3 regions of the Enterococcus sp. DIV0724b genome follow, and region 2 is predicted to be linked to each of the others. Evidence: a T-box and tRNA genes for the amino acid it is inferred to sense, from the RefSeq annotation. Region 2 holds a T-box; the other regions hold tRNA genes.
The links. The T-box of region 2 lies ahead of IGJ02_RS03195 (valine--tRNA ligase). A T-box ahead of a tRNA ligase gene usually reads a tRNA of that ligase, here a tRNA-Val.
Positions count from the first base shown of each region.

Region 1 (3,252 bases), 1.1 Mb from region 2:
TCAAATGCTTTACTCTATACGGACAAGCTGTGATGGGGAGGGAAATAATAGTACCGAAGTTCCTGATGTCACACTGTCAAGAAAAGCTTCTAGTGAGAAAACAACTGCCCGTACCGTAAACCGACACAGGTAGTCGAGGAGAGTATCCTAAGGTGAGCGAGCGAACTCTCGTTAAGGAACTCGGCAAAATGACCCCGTAACTTCGGGAGAAGGGGTGCTGACTTCGGTCAGCCGCAGTGAATAGGCCCAAGCGACTGTTTATCAAAAACACAGGTCTCTGCAAAATCGAAAGATGAAGTATAGGGGCTGACGCCTGCCCGGTGCTGGAAGGTTAAGAGGATGGGTTAGCTTCGGCGAAGCTCAGAATTGAAGCCCCAGTAAACGGCGGCCGTAACTATAACGGTCCTAAGGTAGCGAAATTCCTTGTCGGGTAAGTTCCGACCCGCACGAAAGGCGTAACGATTTGGGCACTGTCTCAACGAGAGACTCGGTGAAATTTTAGTACCTGTGAAGATGCAGGTTACCCGCGACAGGACGGAAAGACCCCATGGAGCTTTACTGTAGCTTGATATTGAGTGTTTGTACCACATGTACAGGATAGGTAGGAGCCGATGAACCCGGAACGCTAGTTTCGGTGGAGGCGCTGGTGGGATACTACCCTTGTGTTATGAACCCTCTAACCCGCACCACTTATCGTGGTGGGAGACAGTGTCAGGTGGGCAGTTTGACTGGGGCGGTCGCCTCCTAAAGAGTAACGGAGGCGCCCAAAGGTTCCCTCAGAATGGTTGGAAATCATTCGCAGAGTGTAAAGGCAGAAGGGAGCTTGACTGCGAGACTTACAAGTCGAGCAGGGACGAAAGTCGGGCTTAGTGATCCGGTGGTTCCGCATGGAAGGGCCATCGCTCAACGGATAAAAGCTACCCTGGGGATAACAGGCTTATCTCCCCCAAGAGTCCACATCGACGGGGAGGTTTGGCACCTCGATGTCGGCTCGTCGCATCCTGGGGCTGTAGTCGGTCCCAAGGGTTGGGCTGTTCGCCCATTAAAGCGGCACGCGAGCTGGGTTCAGAACGTCGTGAGACAGTTCGGTCCCTATCCGTCGCGGGCGTTGGAAATTTGAGAGGAGCTGTCCTTAGTACGAGAGGACCGGGATGGACTTACCGCTGGTGTACCAGTTGTTCTGCCAAGGGCATTGCTGGGTAGCTATGTAGGGAAGGGATAAACGCTGAAAGCATCTAAGTGTGAAGCCCACCTCAAGATGAGATTTCCCATTTCTTTAAGAAAGTAAGACCCCTGAGAGATGATCAGGTAGATAGGTTGGAAGTGGAAGTGCAGTGATGTACGGAGCGGACCAATACTAATCGGTCGAGGACTTAACCAAAGAAACGAAATAAAAAAGTTTTTCGGACTGTTTGATTACATTACTTCAATCCAGTTTTGAGTGAATAATCACTCAATTGAATAGCAACAACACCCAGTGTGGTGGCGATAGCGAGAAGGATACACCTGTTCCCATGCCGAACACAGAAGTTAAGCTTCTTAGCGCCGATTGTAGTGAAGGGTTTCCCTTTGTGAGAGTAGGACGTCGCCACGCTAAAGTGTTGTCTTGGAGGTTTAGCTCAGCTGGGAGAGCACCTGCCTTACAAGCAGGGGGTCGGCGGTTCGATCCCGTCAACCTCCATTTTTTGAGCCGTTAGCTCAGTTGGTAGAGCATCTGACTTTTAATCAGAGGGTCGCAGGTTCGAGCCCTGCACGGCTCATAGGAATATTTTGCGGGTGTGGCGGAATTGGCAGACGCACTAGATTTAGGATCTAGCGCCTTACGGCGTGGGGGTTCAAGTCCCTTCACCCGCATTTTTAGTCTCGTTTTATTACTAGGCGATTATAACGCCGGCTTAGCTCAGTTGGTAGAGCATCTGATTTGTAATCAGAGGGTCGAGGGTTCAAATCCTTTAGCCGGCATCCAGACTGCGGAAATAGCTCAGTGGTAGAGCACCACCTTGCCAAGGTGGGGGTCGCGGGTTCGAACCCCGTTTTCCGCTTAGCTTGTTCTTTCGCCGGGGTGGCGGAACTGGCAGACGCACAGGACTTAAAATCCTGCGGTGAGTGATCACCGTACCGGTTCGATTCCGGTCCTCGGCATAGAAATGTAGCACCCATAGCTCAACTGGATAGAGTGCTTGACTACGAATCAAGAGGTTAGGGGTTCGACTCCCTTTGGGTGCATTTGTAAATACGGGAAGTAGCTCAGCTTGGTAGAGCACTTGGTTTGGGACCAAGGGGTCGCAGGTTCGAATCCTGTCTTCCCGATTTATTTTGTGGGGCCTTAGCTCAGATGGGAGAGCGCCTGCTTTGCACGCAGGAGGTCAGCGGTTCGATCCCGCTAGGCTCCATTAGTACTTTATTATTTTCGCGGTGTAGCTCAGCTGGCTAGAGCGTCCGGTTCATACCCGGGAGGTCGGGGGTTCGATCCCCTTCGCCGCGATTACTTTTTAAGAGCCAAGGACCTTTAGCTCAGTTGGTTAGAGCAGACGGCTCATAACCGTCCGGTCGTAGGTTCGAGTCCTACAAGGTCCATTGTAGTGACAATTTATTTTATTCCGGAGGATTACCCAAGTCCGGCTGAAGGGAACGGTCTTGAAAACCGTCAGGCGGGTAAAACCGTGCAAGGGTTCGAATCCCTTATCCTCCTTTGTTGATAACCACAGTGTTTTAGCACTGATGCTTATCAATACTTGGCGAACATAGTGAGAGAAGTAACCTTACTAGGGATCACCAAGAATCATCACCTTTCTATAGTCAATAGACTATAATTATCGCGGGGTGGAGCAGTCAGGTAGCTCGTCGGGCTCATAACCCGAAGGTCGTAGGTTCAAATCCTGCCCCCGCAATTGCTTTTTAAAAGCATATGTAATATAGTGATGCAATACATTTATTTTGGTTTGGTAGTTCAGCTGGTTAGAATGCCTGCCTGTCACGCAGGAGGTCGCGGGTTCGAGTCCCGTCCAGACCGTTTTAAAGTATTGCGGGTGTAGTTTAGTGGTAAAACCACAGCCTTCCAAGCTGTTGTCGCGAGTTCGATTCTCGTCACCCGCTTTATGGGCCTATAGCTCAGTTGGTTAGAGCGCACGCCTGATAAGCGTGAGGTCGATGGTTCGAGTCCATTTAGGCCCATTTTTAAATATTTTTCTTGGGGAAGTACTCAAGTGGCTGAAGAGGCGCCCCTGCTAAGGGTGTAGGTCGGGAAACCGG
Region 1 covers NZ_CP172890.1:3,075,061-3,078,312, reverse strand. Annotated here, with positions in the region: rRNA gene IGJ02_RS14380 (23S ribosomal RNA) at 1-1,381, shown strand, start outside; rRNA gene rrf (5S ribosomal RNA) at 1,479-1,594, shown strand; tRNA gene IGJ02_RS14370 (tRNA-Val) at 1,609-1,681, shown strand; tRNA gene IGJ02_RS14365 (tRNA-Lys) at 1,688-1,760, shown strand; tRNA gene IGJ02_RS14360 (tRNA-Leu) at 1,773-1,854, shown strand; tRNA gene IGJ02_RS14355 (tRNA-Thr) at 1,890-1,962, shown strand; tRNA gene IGJ02_RS14350 (tRNA-Gly) at 1,971-2,042, shown strand; tRNA gene IGJ02_RS14345 (tRNA-Leu) at 2,057-2,142, shown strand; tRNA gene IGJ02_RS14340 (tRNA-Arg) at 2,153-2,226, shown strand; tRNA gene IGJ02_RS14335 (tRNA-Pro) at 2,237-2,310, shown strand; tRNA gene IGJ02_RS14330 (tRNA-Ala) at 2,321-2,393, shown strand; tRNA gene IGJ02_RS14325 (tRNA-Met) at 2,412-2,485, shown strand; tRNA gene IGJ02_RS14320 (tRNA-Ile) at 2,504-2,577, shown strand; tRNA gene IGJ02_RS14315 (tRNA-Ser) at 2,603-2,692, shown strand; tRNA gene IGJ02_RS14310 (tRNA-Met) at 2,818-2,891, shown strand; tRNA gene IGJ02_RS14305 (tRNA-Asp) at 2,940-3,013, shown strand; tRNA gene IGJ02_RS14300 (tRNA-Gly) at 3,026-3,096, shown strand; tRNA gene IGJ02_RS14295 (tRNA-Ile) at 3,101-3,174, shown strand; tRNA gene IGJ02_RS14290 (tRNA-Ser) at 3,193-3,252, shown strand, end outside.
Region 1: it has a tRNA-Val gene. The T-box ahead of IGJ02_RS03195 (valine--tRNA ligase) is inferred to sense a tRNA for this amino acid. The anticodon was not compared.

Region 2 (3,252 bases):
TTTACTATAAAAGTTGAAAGAACAGACTTGATAACGCTATCGAATCTGTTCTTTTTTATTAGTTTTTTCTAATACCTGCTATTTTTTTCACAAACAAGTTGCCCACGATCTTTAAGCATGCTAAACTATATATATGTGAAAAAAGTAACAAGGAGGTTGGAAAATGAAAGAATTACATAAAGAAAAAAAAATGCCCAAAGCAACCGCAAGAAGACTACCCTTGTATTTGCGTTATCTGAAAATGTTAGGAGATTCCGGTGTAACTCGGATCAAATCGAAAGAATTTAGTGATGTGATCCAAGTACCATCAGCGACGATTCGTCGAGATTTCTCCCACTTAGGTGAATTAGGACGCAGTGGCTATGGCTATGATGTGCCTTACCTGATTGAAGTTTTTAGTCATATTTTAAATACGCAAGAAGAAAAACGCATTGCTTTGATCGGTTGTGGTAATTTAGGAAAAGCATTGGTAAAAAATAATTTCCGAAGAAATGAAAACCTGAACATTGTTTGTGCATTTGATTCTGAAGAAGAACTTGTAGGATTAACGATCGACGATATTGTTATCCAACCAATGGGAAACTTAGCAGAAGAAGTTAAAAAAACGGGTGTGACTGTTGCGATTTCCACGGTACCAAGTCAATTTGCACAAGAGGCGATCGATAAAATCGTTGATGCTGGTATTACTGCAATTTTGAATTTTGCGCCGGACAGAGTAACTGTACCTCATAATGTGAATGTTCAATATATCGATTTAACAACAGAGTTACAGACATTGATTTATTTTGATGAAACCTTTTCAAGTAAACGAGCATAGAAAGCAAGAACTTTGTCTTCTGTTCGTCCTTCCTCTATACTAAATAGAGAGAGAAATTTAACTGAGTGAGCTTTGAAGCTTAAGTATCTAGCTTCATTAACCAACAACGCATTCAGCTTTTAAATTAGAGGAGGAAAAATTAATGAAAGTTACAAGAAAAGGCGAAGAAGTAGAAATAATTGGTGTACAACCTGAGATCGGCACGAAAGCCCCTGATTTTTCATTAGGAAATTTAAACGATAAAATAGTAAATCTATCAGATTTTATTGGAACACCGGTTTTGATCAGTGTTGTACCAGATATCGATACTAGAATCTGTTCATTACAAACAAAACGTTTCAATCAAGAAGCCGCGAATGTTGAAGGGGTAAAATTCATTACGATTTCTAATAATACAAAAGAAGAACAAGCGAATTGGTGTGCAGCTGAAGGTGTCGATATGGAAATTTTACATGATACTGATGGCAAATTTGGCGAAGCATATGGTTTATTTATTCCAGCAATGGAACATTTAGCTCGTGGCATTTTTGTGATTGATAAAGAAGGCAACATAGTTTACGAAGCAATTTCTGCAGAAATTGCGGAAGAACCTGATTATGTTACTGCGTTGGAAAAGGCAAAAGCAGCTCGGTAATTTATTTCAAATTGACTTCTATTCATCTTCAATGTTAAAATGAGTCAAAGACTATGAACAAGAGGAGTATTACTGGCATCGTTATAGAGAGAAAATCACTTGGTGGAAGATTTTCACATAACCAGTAAGAAGGTAGCTTGGGAGTCGATGATTTGAATGTAGTAGAATGATTCGAGTAGTGATCGTTACCTCACGAATGAGTGGTGTTTGGATAGTCAGACACAATTTAGGTGGTACCGCGTATACGTATATACGCCCTAAAATACGAAAGTATTTTAGGGCTTTTTTATATGCTCATCACAGATATTTCAAAAGAATACTAACACGTTATAGAAAGAAGGAATCTACATGACAGAAGAAAAAAATCTGCCAACTAAATACCAACCCACAGAAGTAGAACAAGGCCGTTATCAAAAATGGTTAGATCAAGACTTATTCAAACCAAACGGCAACAAAGAAGCAAAACCTTATTCAATTGTCATTCCGCCACCAAACGTTACAGGTAAACTACATTTAGGTCATGCTTGGGATACAACTTTACAAGATATGATTATCCGTCAAAAAAGAATGCAAGGTTTTGATACTTTATGGCTTCCAGGAATGGATCATGCTGGGATTGCAACACAAGCAAAAGTAGAAGAAAAATTAGCAGAGCAAGATATTTCTCGTTACGATTTAGGTCGCGAAAAATTTGTTGAGCAAGTTTGGGATTGGAAAGAAGAATATGCTTCTCATATCCGTGAACAATGGGCAAAAATGGGCTTGTCACTAGATTATAGCCGTGAACGTTTTACCTTAGATGAGGGCTTGTCTGAAGCTGTCCGCAAAGTTTTCGTTTCTTTATATGAAAAAGACTTGATCTATCGTGGTGAATACATCATCAACTGGGATCCAAAAGCCAAAACAGCCTTATCTGATATCGAAGTTATCCACAAAGATATCGAAGGTGCGTTTTACCATATGAGTTATCCACTGACTGATGGAACAGGCGTTGTGGAAATCGCTACGACTCGTCCTGAAACAATGTTAGGAGATACAGCGATTGCCGTTCATCCTGATGACGAGCGTTACCAAGCAATAATCGGTAAGACAGTTACGCTACCTTTAGTAGACAAAGAAATTCCAATCATTGCTGATGAATATGTGGATATGGAATTTGGAACAGGGGTAGTAAAAATCACACCAGCTCATGATCCCAATGACTTTGAAGTCGGTAACCGTCACGATTTACCTCGCGTAAATGTAATGAATGAAGATGGTTCTATGAATGATTTAGCTGGTAAATATGCTGGTATGGATCGTTTTGCTGCACGTAAATTGATCGTTTCTGATCTTAAAGAAATGGGTCGTTTAATTAAAATTGAAACAATGAATCATAGCGTAGGGCATTCAGAACGGACTGGTGTTGTTGTTGAACCTCGTTTATCCACACAATGGTTTGTTAAAATGGCACCGTTAGCTGAAAAAGCAATTAAAAATCAAGAAACAGATGATGCGGTAGAATTTTATCCACCACGCTTTAACCAAACGTTCTTACGTTGGATGGAAAATGTGCATGACTGGGTAATTTCACGCCAATTATGGTGGGGACATCAAATCCCAGCTTGGTATCATAAAGAAACAGGCGAAATGTATGTTGGCATGGAAGCACCAACTGATGCAGAAAATTGGACACAAGATTCAGATGTATTAGATACATGGTTCAGCTCAGCATTATGGCCATTTTCAACAATGGGGTGGCCTGATGAAAAAGCAGCTGACTATCAGCGTTATTTCCCAACAAGCACTCTGGTAACTGGCT
Region 2 covers NZ_CP172890.1:685,617-688,868, forward strand. Annotated here, with positions in the region: gene thiI (tRNA uracil 4-sulfurtransferase ThiI) at 1-10, shown strand, start outside; gene IGJ02_RS03185 (redox-sensing transcriptional repressor Rex) at 164-817, shown strand; gene tpx (thiol peroxidase) at 960-1,451, shown strand; T-box leader at 1,496-1,714, shown strand; gene IGJ02_RS03195 (valine--tRNA ligase) at 1,800-3,252, shown strand, end outside.

Region 3 (3,252 bases), 1.4 Mb from region 2:
TCGGTGAAATTTTAGTACCTGTGAAGATGCAGGTTACCCGCGACAGGACGGAAAGACCCCATGGAGCTTTACTGTAGCTTGATATTGAGTGTTTGTACCACATGTACAGGATAGGTAGGAGCCGATGAACCCGGAACGCTAGTTTCGGTGGAGGCGCTGGTGGGATACTACCCTTGTGTTATGAACCCTCTAACCCGCACCACTTATCGTGGTGGGAGACAGTGTCAGGTGGGCAGTTTGACTGGGGCGGTCGCCTCCTAAAGAGTAACGGAGGCGCCCAAAGGTTCCCTCAGAATGGTTGGAAATCATTCGCAGAGTGTAAAGGCAGAAGGGAGCTTGACTGCGAGACTTACAAGTCGAGCAGGGACGAAAGTCGGGCTTAGTGATCCGGTGGTTCCGCATGGAAGGGCCATCGCTCAACGGATAAAAGCTACCCTGGGGATAACAGGCTTATCTCCCCCAAGAGTCCACATCGACGGGGAGGTTTGGCACCTCGATGTCGGCTCGTCGCATCCTGGGGCTGTAGTCGGTCCCAAGGGTTGGGCTGTTCGCCCATTAAAGCGGCACGCGAGCTGGGTTCAGAACGTCGTGAGACAGTTCGGTCCCTATCCGTCGCGGGCGTTGGAAATTTGAGAGGAGCTGTCCTTAGTACGAGAGGACCGGGATGGACTTACCGCTGGTGTACCAGTTGTTCTGCCAAGGGCATTGCTGGGTAGCTATGTAGGGAAGGGATAAACGCTGAAAGCATCTAAGTGTGAAGCCCACCTCAAGATGAGATTTCCCATTTCTTTAAGAAAGTAAGACCCCTGAGAGATGATCAGGTAGATAGGTTGGAAGTGGAAGTGCAGTGATGTACGGAGCGGACCAATACTAATCGGTCGAGGACTTAACCAAAGAAACGAAATAAAAAAGTTTTTTCGGACTGTTTGATTACATTACTTCAATCCAGTTTTGAGTGAATAATCACTCAATTGAATAGCAACAACACCCAGTGTGGTGGCGATAGCGAGAAGGATACACCTGTTCCCATGCCGAACACAGAAGTTAAGCTTCTTAGCGCCGATTGTAGTGAAGGGTTTCCCTTTGTGAGAGTAGGACGTCGCCACGCTAATTATTCCGGCATAGCTCAGTTGGTAGTAGCGCATGACTGTTAATCATGATGTCGTAGGTTCGAGTCCTACTGCCGGAGTTCCTTAATATAGGACTTATGAGTAATGTTTTGCTTCTTTTAACTTTGGAGAGTTGTCCGAGTGGCCGAAGGAGCATGATTGGAAATCATGTAGACGGTTAACGCTGTCTCAAGGGTTCGAATCCCTTACTCTCCGTATTAAGTTTTATTGGCCCGTTGGTCAAGCGGTTAAGACACCGCCCTTTCACGGCGGTATCACGGGTTCGATTCCCGTACGGGTCATTTATATTTTTTGGAGGTTTAGCTCAGCTGGGAGAGCACCTGCCTTACAAGCAGGGGGTCGGCGGTTCGATCCCGTCAACCTCCATTAAATTACGGTTTGGTAGTTCAGCTGGTTAGAATGCCTGCCTGTCACGCAGGAGGTCGCGGGTTCGAGTCCCGTCCAGACCGTTTTATAGTTTTTGGCGCAGTAGCTCAGTTGGTAGAGCAACGGATTGAAGCTCCGTGTGTCGGCAGTTCGATTCTGTCTTGCGCCATTTGGAGGAATAGCGAAGTGGCTAAACGCGACGGACTGTAAATCCGTTCCTTAGGGTTCAGTGGTTCGAATCCACTTTCCTCCATTACATAGTAGGGATATAGTTAAACGGTATAACTACGGTCTCCAAAACCGTCATTGTGGGTTCGATTCCTACTATCCCTGTTAATATTTTATGGCGATTGTGGTGAAGTGGTTAACACAGCGGATTGTGGTTCCGCCATGCGTGGGTTCGATTCCCATCAGTCGCCCTTAGCTTTAATATTATTATATGCTTTTCATGGCGATTGTGGTGAAGTGGTTAACACAGCGGATTGTGGTTCCGCCACGCGTGGGTTCGATTCCCATCAGTCGCCCTTAGCTTTAAATTATTGGGGTATAGCCAAGCGGTAAGGCAACAGGTTTTGATCCTGTCATGCGTTGGTTCGAATCCAGCTACCCCAGTTTTCTCTTTTAGAGAATCTTTAAATTATGATATGGCGGTATAGCCAAGTGGTAAGGCAGAGGTCTGCAAAACCTTCATCACCGGTTCAAATCCGGTTACCGCCTTGCAATTTTATTTCATGCCGGCGTGGCGGAATTGGCAGACGCGCTGGACTCAAAATCCAGTGCCCGCGAGGGCGTGCCGGTTCGACCCCGGCCGCCGGTATAATTGATATATTAACGTTCTCAGACGTTGGTATATCTTTTTTTTTAGTAAATTAATAGAAGAGGTTATTATGAAAAAAATAAGTATTTGTTTTTTAACTATTTTACTAATAGGCTATATTTGTCCAATTTTTGCAAGTGCAGAAGAGATGAATTACCATAAATTAGATGAGTCTGTAGAAGGAAATATTTTAGAAGATAAGTCAAAAAGTTCCAGTGTAGATAGTGTAGATGAGGAAGAAATCATGGAACAGAATGAGTACATAACAGATAATTCAGAAAATAGACTTGAAGTTCCCAATGAAACTAAGCAAGAAAACTATGAAAAAAGTTTAAAGTCGATTGTAGCTTCGGGTATGTTTGGAACTAGTAAATGGCAAATTGATAATACTGGAGCTTTACATATAGCTAGTGGTGAATTCATTAATACTAAGAACAGTTCACCGTGGTTACCCTATAAAAATCAAATTAAAAAAATAGTTTTTGATGGACCTGTAAAAGCTAGCAGCAATTCTTCTCATTTGTTTTCAAATTTGAATCAAGTTATCGACATCGAGAATATTAGTCAGTTTGATACAAGTGCTGTTACGTTAATGAGGGATATGTTTTCTAATGCAAGTAGTCTAAAAACTTTAGATTTATCAAATTTTGATACGAGCCAAGTAATAGATATGGCGTTTATGTTTTCTTATATGAGTAGTTTAGTAAACTTAGATGTTTCAAGTTTTAATACAAGCCAAGTAGTTTATATGAGAAGTATGTTCTATGATACGAAAAATATAGTTAATTTAGATGTATCGAATTTTAATACAGGTCTTGTAGAAGATATGAGCGGTATGTTTACTGGCAGTGGTACAAAGAACTTAGACATGACTCATTTTGATACAAGTAGTGCAACTGATATGAGTGGTATGTTTAGCAATCTTAATTTAGATAGTTT
Region 3 covers NZ_CP172890.1:2,074,172-2,077,423, reverse strand. Annotated here, with positions in the region: rRNA gene IGJ02_RS09605 (23S ribosomal RNA) at 1-894, shown strand, start outside; rRNA gene rrf (5S ribosomal RNA) at 993-1,108, shown strand; tRNA gene IGJ02_RS09595 (tRNA-Asn) at 1,116-1,189, shown strand; tRNA gene IGJ02_RS09590 (tRNA-Ser) at 1,237-1,325, shown strand; tRNA gene IGJ02_RS09585 (tRNA-Glu) at 1,340-1,411, shown strand; tRNA gene IGJ02_RS09580 (tRNA-Val) at 1,424-1,496, shown strand; tRNA gene IGJ02_RS09575 (tRNA-Asp) at 1,506-1,579, shown strand; tRNA gene IGJ02_RS09570 (tRNA-Phe) at 1,593-1,665, shown strand; tRNA gene IGJ02_RS09565 (tRNA-Tyr) at 1,669-1,749, shown strand; tRNA gene IGJ02_RS09560 (tRNA-Trp) at 1,759-1,829, shown strand; tRNA gene IGJ02_RS09555 (tRNA-His) at 1,843-1,915, shown strand; tRNA gene IGJ02_RS09550 (tRNA-His) at 1,948-2,020, shown strand; tRNA gene IGJ02_RS09545 (tRNA-Gln) at 2,037-2,108, shown strand; tRNA gene IGJ02_RS09540 (tRNA-Cys) at 2,143-2,213, shown strand; tRNA gene IGJ02_RS09535 (tRNA-Leu) at 2,230-2,313, shown strand; gene IGJ02_RS09530 (BspA family leucine-rich repeat surface protein) at 2,384-3,252, shown strand, end outside.
Region 3: it has a tRNA-Val gene. The T-box ahead of IGJ02_RS03195 (valine--tRNA ligase) is inferred to sense a tRNA for this amino acid. The anticodon was not compared.